2 linked regions of the Mesorhizobium onobrychidis genome follow. The protein of the gene in region 1 interacts with the protein of each later gene in a pairwise test. Links are inferred from orthologs where the notes say so. Each region holds a gene or a part of one and is shown on either strand. Other genes may lie near its edges. The genes, in order: rsfS and IHQ72_RS31110.

Region 1 (8,075 bases):
TTTTTTCTTCGCCATGCTCAACCTTTTTCCGGATCCACCGCCACTGCCGAAATCGGCACGATCTCGATGCCGCGTTTCTTGGCCTCGCTCACCCAAAACGACACGGTGTCGACCGTCAGGTCGAAGGCCGAGCCGATGCCGACAGCAAAGCCTTTCGCCCGCGCGGTGGCTTCCAGTTCGTCCAGCTTCTTCAGTATGGCGCCGCGGTCCCGCACGGCGTCGATCGACGTGTCACCGGCGGCGAACGGCACGCCGTTTTTCAACGCCAGGTCGGGTGCCAGGCTGCGCGCCGACGAACCGTCGTCGATATAGGCCAGGCCGCGCCTGCCGACCTCGTCCATCAGCGGCCCCATCGCCGCCGCATCGGCCGAAAAACGCGCGCCCATATAGTTCATGACGCCGGTGTAGTTGGTCGTCCGCGACAGTGCCCAGCGCAAATTCTTCAAATTCTCATCCGCCGTCGCCGCGACCGTCAGCGTGTTGCGGCCGGGATTGACGTTCGGATAATCGAACGGTTCGAGCGGCACCTGCATGACGATCTCATGGCCTCTCTGCCGCGCCGCCTGCATCCATCGGCCGATGCTGTTGCCCTGCGGCGCAAAGCCCAGCGTCACTTCGGCCGGCAGCTTGGCGATGGCCGACTGCGTGCCGGTCTGCGACACGGCTAGCCCGCCGATGACAATCGCCACGCGCGCACCACGTGCACCGGACCACGGCCGCGCATAGACATCGAACGGCCGCCTGCCGTCAGCGGCACGAACCGGCAATGGGCCGGTTTCGCCGGCCTCGATCAGCGCCCTGTCGGGAATATGCGCGATCCTCAGGTTCTGGCCGATCGTCGAAGGGTCGCGAATGACAATGGCCGCCTTGGGCGGACCACCGTCAACTTCGGTCGGCATATGGATGATCTGCGGCCCGCCCATCTTGGATGCTGCTTCCGCCTTCGATGCCGGCTCCTTGGCCGGCGCTGCGGGGTCGACCACCGCTGTCGTCTTCGGTGTCGAAACGGCGACTTCTTCCGGCTTTCGAAACGGCCTTTCGCGCAGCGCAATCGCGCCGGAGACGCCGATTACGGCCAGCACCAGAAGCGTGGCCGCGACCACACCGGCGCTCATCCTGCGGGCCGCGCGCGGCGGCCGGACTGCCTGCCCTAGCGGGCGTTCGATGTCGTTGCCGATGTCAGCCAAGCCGCATCCCCAGCCGCGGTTCCCCCGAATCAAACTGCCGGGGCCTTGCAGCCCCGGCAGCATTACATCGCTTCGATCAGGCAGCCAGACCTGTTGTCCGGCTGATCGACCTTTACTGGTTCAGCACGGCCCTACTGGTTCAGCACAGCCTTGTCCGGATTCGGCGGGAACGCCGGATCGGTCTTTTCGCCGCGCAGCAACTGCTCGGCAAAGATGAGCTGCAGATCGTCCTTCGGCTCCGGCGGCACATAGGCTGCCGAGCCCGAACCGGTATCGCCCTCGTCGCTGCCTTTGATGTGGCCCTTGAGGTCCGACTCGCCGCGCGTCAGGTCCCTGCCCTGCAGGTCCGGCGGCAACGGCTGGTCGACCTTGATGTCGGGCGTGATGCCCTTGCCCTGGATCGACTTGCCGGACGGCGTGTAATAGAGCGCCGTCGTCAGGCGCAGCGCGCCGTTCTCGCCGAGCGGGACGATGGTCTGCACCGAACCCTTGCCGAAGGACTGCGTGCCGACCACCGTGGCGCGGCGCAGATCCTGCAGCGCGCCGGCGACGATTTCGGACGCACTGGCCGAGCCGCCATTGACGAGCACGACCAGCGGCTTGCCGTCGATGTCGTCGCCCGGCCGCGCGTCGAAGCGGGTGACGTCCTTCGGATCGCGGCCGCGCGTCGAGACGATCTCGCCACGGGTGAGGAAGGCGTCGGACACGCTCACCGCCTGGTCGAGCAACCCGCCCGGATTGAGGCGCAGATCGAGCACGTAGCCCTTGAGCTTTTCGTCCGGCACCTGCTTCTTGATGGTGTCGATGGCGTTCTCGAGGTCGTCATGGGTCTTTTCGGTGAAGGAGGTGATCTTCATGTAGCCGATGTCGTTCTCGACCCGAAACTTGACCGCCTTGACCTTGATGATGTCGCGCACCACCGTCAGCTCGATCGGCTTGTCGGCGCCCTGGCGCAGGATGGTGAGCTTGATCGGCGTGTTGACCAGCCCGCGCATCTTCTCGACCGCGTCGTTGAGGCTCAGGCCGCGAACCTCCTCGCCGTCGATCTTGGCAATATAGTCGCCGGCAAGCACGCCCGCCTTGGCGGCCGGCGTATCGTCGATCGGCGTGATCACCTTGACCAGGTCGTTCTCCATGGTGACCTCGATGCCGAGGCCGCCGAACTCGCCCTTGGTCTGCACGCGCATGTCCTGCGCCTCTTCGGCGTTCATATATGAGGAGTGCGGGTCGAGCGAGGTAAGCATGCCGTTGATGGCGTTTTCGACCAGCGACTTGTCGTCGGGCGGCGTCACATACTGCGCCCGCACCCGCTCGAAGATGTCACCGAAGATCGCCAGCTGCTTATAGGTCTCGGAGCCCGCAGCGTTCGCCGTCGAGCCGGGGGCGCCATAGACCAGGCTCATCGCGGATGCGCCCATCAGCGCACCGGCAAACAGAAGCGAAAGTTTCCGCATCATCTCACGTCCTTCCAGAGAAACGGTCCGCCCACCATGGGGTCGGATCGACGGGTTTTCCATCCTTGCGGAACTCAACATAGAGCTCCGGCGTGGCATTTCCATTCTTCGATGCCGAGGTGCTCGCCACCCGGGCCTCTCCCATCGCGCCGACCGGCTCTCCTGCGAGCACCGACTGGCCAGACGCGACGCTGATTCTGCTCATCCCCGCGAGAACGACATGATAGCCGTCACCCGCGTTCAGGATCAAGAGTTGACCATAGGAGCGAAAAGGTCCCGCATAAAGCACATTTCCGTCCGCTGGCGCGGTGACGATGGCTCCCGATTGTGTCGCAACCATGTCACCGAGCATCACTGCGCCGTTACCGTCGCTGGCCCCGAACCGCCGCTTGATCTTGCCGGTGACGGGCAGCGCGATCTGCCCCTGAAGCGCCGAAAACGGTGCAGCGGCGGTGAGCCGGTTGGCTTCCGGGACCGGCAGGGCCGCCAGTTCCGTCTGTGCCGGGGCCTTCTGTGCCGGGGCCGTTTGTGCCGGAGCCTTGTCGGCGTCCGCGGCCTTCTGCTCGGCTGCCTTCGCCGCGTCCGCCGCCTTGCGGGCCTTGTCGGCCTCGAGCGAGGCGATCAGTTCCTTCAGGCTGCCGGCCTTGGCCGCCAGTGCTGCGGATCGCTGCTTTTCCGCCGCCAGTGCCGTTTGCGTCTCGGCCTCGAGCTTCTGCTTGGCTTCGAGCAGCATGCCGAGCCGCTTCTTTTCCGCCGTCTGTTCGCCGACTGCCGCCGTCAGCCGCGCCCGCTCTGCCTCGATCGAGGCGGTCACCCGCGACTGCTCCTTGAGGTCCGCCAGCAATATCTCGGTCTGCTGACGCAGTTCCGGCACCACGGCGCCGAGCAGGATGGCGCTGCGCACCGACGACAGCGCGTCCTCTGGCTTGACCAGGATGGCCGGCGGCGGATTGAGCCCCATGCGCTGCAGCGCGGCCAGCACCTCGGCCAGAACGTCGCGTCTGGCGGCCAGCGAGGCGCGGATTTTCTGCTCCTCGCCCTTCAGCCCTTCCAGCTTGGCGCCGATGTCCTCGATGTCCTGACCAAGTTTCTGTTCGGTCATTGCCGACTGGATCAGCGCCGCGGTGATCGAGGCATGGTCCTTCTTGACCGTCGCCATGTCGGCGGCGAGCTTGGCGAGCCGCTCGGATGATAGCGTGATCTCCTTCGACACCCGTTCGTATTCGGCGCGGCTCTGGTCCGGGTCAGGCGCCATGTCGAGCCTGTTCTGCGCCCACGCAGCACCGAGCGACAGCATAAGCGCCGCCGCTGCCAAGCCGCAGCGCGCGCGCCAAAAGCCCGTTCGCGATTTCCAATCTTCAGACATTGAAGCCAGACCCTATGCGTGGCTTCGTTAACGAACCATCAACCATGTTCGAAGCCTCGCCAATCTAGCATAAACTCTCGGGCCTGGGACCAAAATCCCCGCGGCTGGGCCCTCAGTTCACCGGTTTTGGTCGGGTTCATGAACGATGGTAGGGATGACCCGAAAGAATAGTGGCGGCCCGGTAAAGCTGCTCGCCCAACATGACACGGACCAGTTGGTGCGGCCATGTCAACGCGCCGAACGACACCATCAGATCGGCCTGATCGCGCAGCGACTGATCGTGACCGTCGGCACCGCCAATGCCAATGACAAGTACCCTGCGCCCGCCATCACGCAACAGGCCGATGCGCCCGGCGAAATCCTCGGATGAAAAACTCTTGCCGCGTTCGTCGAGCAGCATCAGTGCGGCACCAGGCTGCAACTGCGTCTGCAGTTTCTGGGCTTCTTCGCGGCGACGCTCGTTGGCGGTCTGGGCGCGGCCCTCAGGAATCTCGACAACCCCTGAGAATTCGAGCCCCACGGCCGGTCCGCTCTTGGCGAAGCGCTCGAAATACCGGTCGGCGAGCTGCTTCTCGGGGCCGGCTTTCATCCGGCCCACGGCATGAACGGTAATTTTCATCCCTGCCTCGAAGAGCCGCTAATGCATGTCACCAAAAGTGGTCACCGGTTTTGGGAAACGACATGCTATCAAATACGGCTCAGTGGAGGGTCTCTTCCTCGAGGTCCGGCGCTTGCCACATCTTTTCGAGATTGTAGAAGTCGCGGACTTCGGGACGGAAGACATGGACGATGATGTCGCCCGAATCGATCAGGACCCAGTCGGCGCCGGCCAGTCCCTCGACGCGCGCCGTGCCGAGCCCGGCATCCTTAAGCGCCTTGAGGAGATGATCGGCGACAGCCGAGACATGACGGTGCGATCGGCCGGACGCGATGACCATGTAGTCACCGAGGCTCGATTTTCCCTGAATGTCGATTGAGACGATGTTTTCGGCCTTGGAGTCTTCCAGACTGGCAAGGACTGTCTTGATGGCGCGGGACACGGCGTCGTTTACGCTGATCCCGGCCGGCGAAGGCACGATGTCGGCCTTCTTCCACAGTGCTGTTCTCAGTGTATTTCCTTTCGCAGCAAGAACAACCAAATCACCCTTCAAAGCAGGTGACACCACTTAGATAGGCAGAGTTGCGTTGCAGTTTCAAGACGGCAGCCGCTATCGTGGCCAACGAAGTGCCGTTCTTCCAATCCGCAGCCGAAGAAAAAACGGAACTCTTGTCGCCTGGCATGGGTTATCGGCGCATTGACCAACTGGATCCCCCTCATGCCTATCGACCCTCAGAACGCTCTCCTCACCGTGCAGTCCGGCCTTGCGCAGCTCAGCGCGCTGATCGTCTCCTACTCGTTCTCGGCCATCGGCGCCGTCATCCTGCTGGTCATCGGCTATATCGTCGCCGGCCTCGCCCAGCGCTCGATCTATGCCGGCCTCGGCCATATCCATGGCTTCGACACGACGCTGCGCCACTTCTTCTCGAGGATCGTCCGCTACGCCATACTGATCCTCGTCGTCGTCATGGTGCTCGGCCAATTCGGCGTCCAGACGACCTCGATCATTGCCGCCATTGGCGCCATCGGCTTGGCCATCGGCCTGGCGCTGCAGGGCACGCTGCAGAACATTGCCGCCGGCATCATGCTGCTGGCGCTGCGGCCATTCCGCATCGGCGAATATGTAGAGGTCGGCGCCATCGCCGGGACCATCGAGGAAATCGGCCTGTTCGCCACCACGCTGAGAACGGTCGAAGGCGTCTACATCCTCGCCCCCAATTCGACGCTGTGGAACCAGCCTGTCCGCAACTATACGCGCAACGGTGCCCGACGTGGCGACATCACGCTGACCATCGGCTCCTGGAACGACATCGATTTCGCGCAGAAGACCATGCTTGACGTCGCCGCCACCGAGCGACGCGTCAGGCGGGAGCCGGCGCCGATTGCCTTTGTGGCGACCGTCGGCGACAGCAACGTCGCCATCACCTTGCGCTACTGGACCTCGGCTGCGGATTTCTTCGCTACCCAGATCGATCTCACCAAACGCGCCAAGCAGGCTTTCGACAGCGAAGGCATTTCTATACCCGCGCCACCACCGGAAGCGCCACGGCAGGAAGCCGCCACCAGACAGTGAGAGATCAATTCCCGGCGTAGGTCTACTTGTCCGCGCGGCGCTGCTCTTCGGACGGGAAAGCGAGGTCGACCGGCAGCGGTGCCTGCGCCGTCATCGGCGCGAAATTGCCGGTCTCGGCGGCGGGAACAGGCGACATCGCCACCACACGCCACAGCACGAACAGGCAAAAAACGGTGGCAATGACGATGGCCACATAGATGAAAGCCTGCGTTCCGTAGACGGCGGAAAGCCCGGTCACGATGCCGGGCACGATGAAGCCGGACAGCGACCACGCAAACAGAAGCGAACTGGACAGCGCCACCATGTCGTCCTTGCCGGCGCGGTCGGCGGCATGTGCGCTGGCCAGCGAATAGATCGATTCCGACGCGCCGTCCCAGACCACATAGATGACGACCAGCGCCGCCAGCGCACCACCGTCGAAGCCGAGGGCGAACAGGCCCGCTACCGTGGCAAGCGCCGAAGCGGCGGCCAGCACAAAGCGCCGGTCGGTGCGGTCGGAAATCCATCCGAGCGGGATCTGCAGGATCAATGTGCCGACCGGCATCGCCGACAGCAGCAGTGCCACATCTGCCTGGCTGTAGCCCTTGGCCGTGGCATGGATCGGCGCGAAGCCCGAAATCGTCATCGACAGGCCACCGACGGCAAGCATGCCGGCGACCCCGACCGGCGAAATCCGCCAGGCTCGGCCAAGCGCGACCGACGCCGCCTGCGGCGGCGGTGGCTGGGCGAGCCGCGTCAGCCCGACGGGGAGGATCGACAGCGCGGTGAAGGCGATGCCGATCAACGGCGCGTCCGCAGCCCTTATATCGATCAGCGCCAGTGTGGAGTAGCCGACACCGAGCCCGGCGACATAGGCGACGTAGAAGAAGGCCATGACCCTGCCGCGTATGGCGTTGGCGACAACATCGTTCAGCCAGCTTTGCGCGACGATGAACAGTCCGCATATTGCAAAGCCATAGAGGGCGCGTGCCGCGATCCACGATAGCGGGTGCGGCCCGGCCCCGACGGCGGCGTTCGACAGCACGATCAACGCCGACAGCACCATGAACGCGCGCGCATGGCCGACGCGCCGTACCAGCGGACCGGTAAGGATGCAGCCTGCCAGGCCGCCGGCCGAAAGACCGGTGACGATCAGCCCGGCCCAGGTCGGATCGAAGCCCTCAGCGCCGAGCCGGACCGGGATATAGGCGAACATCAGTCCGTTGCCGACCGCAACCAGCGCCATCGACAGGACAATGCTGGCAATGGCGATCGCCGGGGCTGGCGGGTTTCCCTGCGCCGGATCGCGTCTGGTCTGGTTTCGCTCGAGAATCGTCATGCTCGCGCAGGATCGCCTACTCGGCGGCGAAAGGCCGCCGCAAAAGCGACATCAGCGATCTTCCCTTCTCCCCTTGTGGGAGAAGGTGGATCGGCGCGTAGCGCCGAGACGGATGAGGGGTGCTGGAAGAAACTCGACCTAGAAAAATTGAATGATTTTAGCCGCTTACATCCTCAAGGGTGGCGATCCTGCCGACACCCCTCAACCGACCGAGCTTCGCTCGGCCACCTTCTCCCACAAGGGGCTAGCGTGCGCACACATCTGATTTGGCGGGGATTAGTTTGGATTTGCAAGAGCGAAGCCCTCGGCGATGGCGTGGAAGCGTTTGAGGCCGTTGCTGAAGGTGACGGGACCTGGCGGCCGCTCCTTTGCGTAGCCGTTCCACCCTCCCAGCCGGGCGATGCACCAAGCGGCCCAGGCGAGCGTGTGTTGCGGATGCGGGTTGTTCTGCTTTTGGGTCTTGCCTTCGAGCCTGGCAATCAGCGCCTCCAGCACGGTGATCTCGGCGGGGCTGAAGAGGCGTGCAGCCTTGAAGGCCTGGCCGGCGGCATCGCGCCCGTGCACGAGTTGCATGACCCT
Region 2 (8,082 bases), 5.1 Mb from region 1 along the record:
ATACCGGAATGGGTGAATGACTGGCTTGGCCGGCGCAGGAAGACGACGCCAGCGCCAGGGCAACCGACATCCGGCGCGGCAGCCAAGAGCATCGATGAAGCCGCACGGACGGACGAGAGCGCCGCGGTCGAAGACGTAGCGGCGGTGGAGCGTCGCGAGGCAGCGCAGCGCAAGCGGGCGGGAGACACGCGAGAAGCAGTGTCGGCGGCGCTCGATGAGCTCGACCAATGGATCGCCGATCAGTTGCGGCTTGGACTTTCCGGGTTTGTCGACGGCAGCAGCGACCGTTGCCGCCGGATTGCCGCCCGGCTGGTCGACATGAAGGCAACCGCGCTTGCCGGTCGCATCGACGAGATCCCACCGCGGCTCATGGCGCTGCGCAGTGAGGAAAGACCAGATGCTGCGATCCGCGAGCTTGGCAAGCTTGTGCTGCTGGCCAAGGCGTGGCGGTCGGCGCCCGACGATCCCGAGTTGAAGCGCCTTGTATCGACGTCTGAGACCCGCGAACAGGTTCTGGCCAATCCCAATGCAAGACAGGTCGAAAGCTTCTGGGAAGTTCTGGGCGAGAAGATCGAGAGCCGCCGTGACGGTCTCGTCAGCCATTCGACCTGGTTGCTAGATCTGAAGAGCACTACCCCGAAATTTGCCGTGCTGCTCGATTATTTTCCGGCTTCTGCCGGACGCCGGTCCAACGCTTTTGCTCCGGGCGATCGTTTCGATGCTCGGCTGGTCTTCTATCCATCACGCAAGCCGCTCCGCGCACTGGTGGCGGAGCGCATGGGTGAAGTGATGTCCGGCGCGTGGCCTGATTTCAGCTTCGGCGCTGCAAAGGACCCACTCGCCACGCATGCTTCCTATCAGGATGCTGCGCCTTGGATCACCGACTGTCCTCTCATGCTGCCGCCTGGTGCGATCCTGGTCGACGACCGCGGCACAGGCTGGTGGCAGGCCGCGGATGATCCGCAAGGGATCGCCTTGCCGATCGCAGGCGCTGTCAATCAAACATTGCTCGGCCTCGACCTTGCGGCCACGGCAGCGCTCTGGGATGGCGCCCGGCTTGACCTTCTGGCGGCTCAAAGCGGATTCGGGAGACTTGACCTGTCGTGAACGAGGGCGAGCAAACAGGCCTGGCGACAATGCGCGATTGCTGGATCACCGGCGGAGCCACCTTCGATCTGGCTCCGACCGCCTGGAAGACAATCGCCGGCGGTGCAAGTCCCGACGAGCAGGAGCGCCGGCTCCTGGCAATCGCAGCACAAGCGCTCGACGTCGCCCTGCGGCCGGCGGCGCCGAAGACGCTCAAGCGCCGGCCGCCGCTGCCCAGGCTTGCGCTCCCGATGCTGCCGGAGCGGTTGCGGCCGCTGTTGAGAGCCGCTCTGAAACATGGCGTCGACGCGAGACGCAAGACGCGCGTGGTGACGCTTGTCGCCAGCCGCGGCTTTGTGCTCCATCCGATGGACTGGATGCCCGTCGCGTCGGATCAGAACAGTCCGGACGTCTACGCTCCCTGGATCGACTGGCAAGCAAGCGTGGACGGGGAGAGACATGCCCCGCAAGAGAAACTGACGGCGGAAAATTGGGATGAGTTCTATCCCGCCGCGCGACGCATCGCGCTGGCAGACATGCGCCGCAGTGGACCGGCTTCGGCTCGACTGCTGGTCGAGGCCAAGGCTTCGGGCGAGCCCGCCGAGGTCAGGCTTGCGCTGATCGAACTCATGCGCTTCGGCCTGAATCCTGAGGACGCGCCGTTCCTTAAAAGCCTCTCCGCCGACAGGTCCGGCAAGGTGCGCGAACTGGCTGGCCGACTGCTGGCAAGGTTGGGAGAGCACGGCCGTTCAAACGATGGCGGACCGGGTGATCCCGCAGCTGAACTCGCCGCTTTCATCAGCGAAGGCAAATCCGGCTTCATCCGCCGCCGCAGCATCTACACGCCGGCGAAGTTGAAATCGCCGGCGCAGGAAAAGCGTCGCGCCGAACTGTTCGAGACCTGCAACCTGGTCGACCTCGCCGCGCGGTTCAGTGCTACCGAACCTGAGTTCATAGGAGCCTGGCAATTCGGCGCCGACAACAATGCCGACATCCTGATCGCACGAATGGTCGCCGCGTCAGGGAGCGACGCCGCGGTGACGCATATGGCGGACGCACTTGTCGCCGATGGCGGCAAGCCAGCGCTGTTCGTACTGCACCTCACGCCGCGCCTGGACAGTCGCAGAAAGCGTGTCCTCGTCAGGCTGATCCTGAAAGACTCGAAATATCTTGGTGCTCTCAACCTTGCCGAAGGCATTGAAGCGAGTTGGCTGGAATGGGGCGACCTGACGAATGGCCAGACGCTGCCGGCGTTGCGTTCTGCTGTCGCGGGAAACGACGACATCGTGAAGCGAGGCATCGACGAAATACTGGAAACGATGGGCTTTCTCGCCACTGCGGCGACGGCGGAAAAATTGATCGAGGACGTTGTTGCGGCCGGTATGCCCCCGGCGGCTCCCTCGCTCGTGCTTCTACGTCTCAACGCATCACTGGCGGGGGGCCTGGAACCAACACGTGACCAATCCGGAGAACAGCAAAATGAACGCAGCCATCCGCCTCCCTGTCGAGCAGGCCTACGCCTCTGAATTGCAGGCGCTGGCGCGCGGTGACGACAGGCAAAAGCCTGCCGGCTGGAGCCTGTCGCCACAGGCTGTGCTGACCTATCTGCTGGGCGGGAAGGCCGGCGACGGCACGCCGGTAACGCCAAAATATGTCGGTCGCCGCCGATTGATGGAAACCGCAGTGGCAACGCTCGCCACCGACCGGGCGCTGTTGCTGCTCGGCGTTCCCGGAACGGCCAAGTCCTGGGTGTCTGAACATCTCGCCGCCGCCATCATGGGTGACTCGACGCTGATCGTGCAGTGCACGGCCGGCACCGACGAGAACCAGATCCGCTATGGCTGGAACTATGCGCAACTTCTGGCAAAGGGCCCGAGCCAGGAAGCATTGGTGCCGACGCCGCTCTACCGCGCCATGCAGACCGGCAAGCTCTGCCGGCTCGAGGAACTGACGCGCATGGGGTCGGATGTGCAGGACACGCTGATCACCGTGCTTTCAGAAAAGATGATGCCGATCCCGGAATTGAACACATCGATCTATGCCCAGCGCGGCTTCAACATCATCGCCACGGCAAACAACCGGGACAAAGGTGTGAATGAACTCTCCTCGGCACTCAAGCGCCGTTTCAATGTCGTGGTGCTGCCCTTGCCGGAAGACATGGCGGAAGAGGTGGCGATCGTCTCCAAGCGGGTCGATGAGATGGCCGGCGGGCTCGACCTGCCGGTGCCGAAAAATGTCGGCGAGGAGATCGCCCGCGTGCTGACCATCTTCCGCGAATTGCGGTCCGGTGCGACCGCCGACGGCAAGGTGACACTGAAGACGCCTTCGGGCTCGCTGTCGACCGCAGAGGCGATCGCGACGATGGTTGGCGGGCTCAGCCAGGCGGCGTGGTTCGACAGCGGCAAGCTCGGCGCCGAAGGTCTCGCCGCCAGCCTAGTCGGCGCGATCGTGAAAGATCCGGTACAGGACAAGGCGGTGCTGGAGGAATACCTGGAAACAGTGCTCAAGAAGCGGCCTGACTATGCAGGCTACTATGCGGCCTTGAACGCAGCGATCTGACGCGCCATGGGGCACAGCGACGTCACCTATTTCGGTATACGCCATCACGGGCCGGGTTCCGCCGACAGCCTTGTGCAGGCATTGCAGGATTTGCAGCCGGTCGCCGTGCTGATCGAGGGGCCGATCGACGCCTCCGCGCTGCTGCCCTTGCTGGCGCGCCCGGAAATGCAGCCGCCGGTGGCGCTGCTTTGCTATCCCGAGGAGGATCCGGCTTCGACAAGCTTCTGGCCATTCGCCGAGTTCTCGCCCGAATATCAGGCGGTGCTTTGGGCCGTGGACAAAAAGGCGGCGTTGCGCTTCATCGACCTGCCTTCGTCGGCGCGCTTCACGGCAGCGGCGGCCGACGGCGCGGAAAAGGTCGATACCGGCGAAGCGAAGGAAGCAAGCGAGCATGACGACGTTGCTCCGCATCGGCGTGATCCGATAGGCACGCTGGCCCGCGCCGCCGGCTATGAGGATGGCGAAAGCTGGTGGTCGGACATCATCGAGCAGAATCCGGAACCAGGCCCCATATTCGCGGCCATCTCCGACGCGATGATAACGCTGAGGGATGGTGAAGGCTCGATCGCGCAGTATGAGGCCCAGCGCGAAGCGCATATGCGGCTCGAAATCGCTGCGGCGCGCAAGGAATTCGATGGACCTATCGCCGTCGTCTGCGGGGCGTGGCATGTGCCGGCACTGCAGGCGACACACCCGCAGAAAAACGATCAAGCCCTGCTTAAGGGGATTGCAAGGCGCAAGAGCACAATGACATTGGCGCCGTGGACGGGACCGCGTCTGGCGCTGGGCTACGGCTATGGCGCGGGCGTCGTCGCACCGGGCTGGTGCAAGCATCTCTGGCGCACGCGCGGCCGGCGCGATGCAGCAACCTTGTGGCTTGCAATGATTGCAGCGGTGCTGCGGGTGAAGGGTCATCTGGTCTCGACCGCTTCGTTGATCGAAGCCGAGCGGCTCGCCCGGACGCTCGCCGCGATTCGCGAGCGGCCGAAACCCGGGTTTGAGGAATTGCGCGACGCCGCAATTGCGGCTCTGTTCAATGGCGAAGCGTTGCTGTGGGCCCTGGTCGAGGCCGAGCTGCTTCTAGGTGCGGACGTGGGCGAAATTCCACCCGACACGCCGTTGGCGCCGTTGATCGAGGATCTGCAGCGCAACCAGAAGGCGGCGCGGCTGAAACCTGAAGCGCTGGAGCGGGAACTATCAGTCGACCTGCGAAGCGACAGCGGGCTGTTTCGTTCGACATTGCTGCATCGGCTGAACGTGCTTGGTGTGCATTGGGGCAAGTTGACGGACGCCGGTCGGAGCCGTGGCACCTTCCGCGAGCGGTGGACCCTGGCCTGGGAGCCGGAATATGCCGTTCGCCTGGTGGAGAACCTGATCTACGGGCCGACCATCGAAAAGGCTGCCAACGGCCGCCTGATCCAGATGATCGAAGCCGCAGCAACCCTCGATACGCTTGCGGCACTGGTCCAGGGCGCCATCACGGCAGGCCTGTCGGAAGCATCGACGGCCGGTCTCGCGGCCCTGGAGGCGCGCGCGGCGCGCAGCAGCGAATGCCTGGAGATTCTGGCCTCGGTGCCGCCGCTCGCCGACATCATCCGCTACGGCGAGGCCCGCAAAACGGAGACGAACCGGCTTTCCGGCCTGATGGAGCGGCTGATCGTCGAAGGTGCGATCGCGCTTCCCTATGCGGCACGCGACCTGGATGAGCAGGCCGCCGCGACGCTGGCTAGCGCGATGCGCAAGGCCGATGAGGCGATCAGGCTGGTCGAGCCCGGGGAAGACGTGCTGGACGGATGGCGCAACGGGCTGGCTGCCGTGCTGGAGGGGTCGCGGGCGACGGCGCTGCTGGCCGGATGCGCCGCGCACCTGCTCTACGAGGCCGGCCGCCTGTCCGCCGAAGCCGCAGCCGGACTGCTCGGGCGACGCCTGTCGCCGGGCACGCCGGTCGCCGAGGCGGCGGGGTTCTTCGAGGGCTTCTTCAGCACAGCCGGTCAACGGCTGATCTATGACGAAGGTCTGCGCGCCGCGGTCGATTCCTGGCTCAAATCTCTCGACGAAGATGCTTTCATCGCGCACCTGCCGTTGCTGCGCCGCGTCTTTTCCAATCTGGACAGCATGGAGCGCCGGCGGCTGATCGAAGCGGTTCTCGGCCGCGCCGCGCGCTTGCCGGCTGGCCTGACGCCGACGCCGGATGGCGGCGAGGCATGGCGCCGACACCTGGAACGGCTTGGACCATTGCTCATGGGAGGAAACGGCAATGGATGACGAGGGCGAAATGAACGGGCCTGGCCCACTCACTGCAGACGCCGGAGGGGAGCGCCGCTGGCGCCTGGCGATCGGCGCCGATGACGAGGCGTCGGCGGCACTTTCCAGCGACGACAAACGACTTTCGGCGGCACTCGATGCTCTCTACGGCGATGGTGCCAGCGCCGCAGCCAGCGACCCGCGCAAGCGGCGCGGCGGACTCGGCCGCTCGGCGCCGCGCGTTGCACAGTGGATGGGCGACATTCGCTCCTATTTCCCGCGCCAGTCGTTCAGATCGTCCAGAAGGACGCTTTCGAACGGCTGGACCTGAAGCAGATGCTGATGGAGCCGGAGTTCCTCAAAGCGATCGAGGCCGACGTCAACCTCGTCGCCGACCTGATTTCGCTGCGCTCGGTCATGCCGGCCAAGACCAAGGACATCGCCCGCACGATCATCGCCGATATCGTTGCCAAGCTGATGCAAAGGCTGGAGCAGAAAACCGCCGAGGCGATACGCGGCGCGCTCGACCGATCGAGGCGCACCAACCGCCCGCGTGCGCGCGATATCGACTGGCAGCGCACCATCTCGGCGAACCTTCGCCACTACCAGCCCGAGCACAAGACCATCGTGCCGGAGAAGCTGGTTGGTTTCATGCGCAAGCAGCGCCGGCTTGTCGATCTTGACGAAGTCGTTCTCTGCGTCGACCAGTCCGGCTCGATGGCGAGTTCGGTGATCTACGCCTCGATCTTCGCAGCGGTGATGGCCTCGCTGCCGGTCGTGCGCACGAAGCTCGTCTGTTTCGATACTGCCATCGTCGACCTTACGGAGGAACTCAGCGATCCCGTCGAAGTGCTGTTCGGCGTGCAGCTTGGCGGCGGTACCGACATCAACCAGGCGGTCGCCTACTGCGCCGACCGTATCGAGCGGCCAACCAAGTCGCATCTGGTATTGATCACCGACCTCTACGAGGGCGGCAACGGCCAGGAGTTGCTGCGGCGGCTGGCGGCGCTGGTTCGATCCGGCGTCAATCTCGTCGTGCTTCTGGCGCTGACCGACCAGGGCCGGCCCGGCTATGATCCCACCATGGCAGGTTCGGTTGCGGCGCTTGGCGTGCCGGTCTTCGCCTGCACGCCGGATCTGTTCCCGGACATGATGGCGGCGGCATTGCGCCGGGAGGATATCGGCGCCTGGGCGGCGGGGGCCGATATCAAGCTCATTCGCGCCGACGCCGAGGCGCCGAGTCACTCAACACCTACTCCCATATAGGTTTGACAAATAGCGGGCCGCACCTATGGTCGACCTGTTACAGGAGCGGCGCATGGCGAAAACAACCGGCTATATTTTTGGCGGGTTTTCCGCACGTTTACCGGACGACAGAAATCGGTCGCAGCCCTCGCCCTCGCGTCTTCCGGCCGCAACGGTGCGGCCGGCGCGTTCACGTCCTTGAGCCTTATGTCCCAGAGGGTTGCCGAGCTCCTGTCGCGGCTGGAAAAGCGGTTGGACAGGTCAGCGATTGTTTCGGCCGACGAGGCCGGACCGCGTTACAGGGAAGATCCCGACGGCAAAGCCGGCGCGCCGCCGGAGTTCGTCCTGCGTCCGCGCACTGCCGGCGAGGTGTCGGACATACTGCGCCTGTGCAACGAGGCGGGGCAAAGGCTTGTCGTCCAGGGTGGCCGAACCGGGCTTGCCGGTGCGGCTCGCATCCAGCCCGGCGAAGCGGTGCTGTCGCTGGAGCGCATGACGGCGATCGAGACCCCCGACCGCGAGGCGGCAACGATCGTCGCCGAGGCCGGCGCACCACTGCAGATGGTGCAGGACGCGGCCGATACGGCCGGCTTGCTGTTCGGCGTCGACATCGGCGCGCGCGGCACGGCCACGGTCGGCGGCAATGTCGCCACCAATGCCGGCGGTATCCGGGTGCTGCGCTACGGCATGTACCGCGCGCAGGTGCTCGGCCTGGAAGCGGTACTTGCCGATGGCAGCATCCTGACTTCGCTCAAGGGCTTGCCCAAGGACAATTCCGGCTATGATCTCAACCAGCTCTTCATCGGCAGCGAAGGCACGCTGGGCGTCGTCACGCGCGCCTGCCTGCGGCTGCACCCGAAGCCGGCCACCGAGGTCAACGCCTTCTGCGCGCTTGCTTCGCTCGACGCGGCGATCGCGCTGCTCGGTCTGCTCAGACAGAGACTTGGA

The links.
Region 2: the proteins of rsfS (region 1) and IHQ72_RS31110 interact in binary tests that used the Escherichia coli proteins (3 or more experiments, as listed by UniProt). The link is inferred for Mesorhizobium onobrychidis from one-to-one orthologs.

What each region holds. Positions count from the first base shown.
Region 1 is NZ_CP062229.1:1,176,186-1,184,260, reverse strand. What follows is about bases 3,395-6,387. They hold rsfS (ribosome silencing factor), read right to left. Parts: upstream 5,084-6,387; coding sequence 4,706-5,083; downstream 3,395-4,705. Other genes in these bases: IHQ72_RS05640 (MFS transporter), read right to left, coding at 6,201-6,387; IHQ72_RS05645 (mechanosensitive ion channel family protein), read left to right, coding at 5,324-6,178; rlmH (23S rRNA (pseudouridine(1915)-N(3))-methyltransferase RlmH), read right to left, coding at 4,144-4,626; IHQ72_RS05660 (murein hydrolase activator EnvC family protein), read right to left, coding at 3,395-4,007. Also shown: IHQ72_RS05675 (RNA pyrophosphohydrolase), read right to left, coding at 1-15; IHQ72_RS05670 (divergent polysaccharide deacetylase family protein), read right to left, coding at 18-1,187; IHQ72_RS05665 (S41 family peptidase), read right to left, coding at 1,319-2,644; more of IHQ72_RS05660, read right to left, coding at 2,646-3,394; more of IHQ72_RS05640, read right to left, coding at 6,388-7,496; IHQ72_RS05635 (IS4 family transposase), read right to left, coding at 7,773-8,075. UniProt on the Escherichia coli protein: Functions as a ribosomal silencing factor. Interacts with ribosomal protein uL14 (rplN), blocking formation of intersubunit bridge B8.
Region 2 is NZ_CP062229.1:6,290,762-6,298,843, forward strand. Bases 1,606-4,605 are described here. They hold IHQ72_RS31110 (ATP-binding protein), read left to right. Parts: upstream 1,606-2,565; coding sequence 2,566-3,645; downstream 3,646-4,605. Other genes in these bases: IHQ72_RS31105 (DUF5691 domain-containing protein), read left to right, coding at 1,606-2,612; IHQ72_RS31115 (DUF5682 family protein), read left to right, coding at 3,652-4,605. Also shown: IHQ72_RS31100 (SWIM zinc finger family protein), read left to right, coding at 1-1,107; more of IHQ72_RS31105, read left to right, coding at 1,104-1,605; more of IHQ72_RS31115, read left to right, coding at 4,606-5,910; IHQ72_RS31125 (FAD-binding oxidoreductase), read left to right, coding at 7,342-8,082.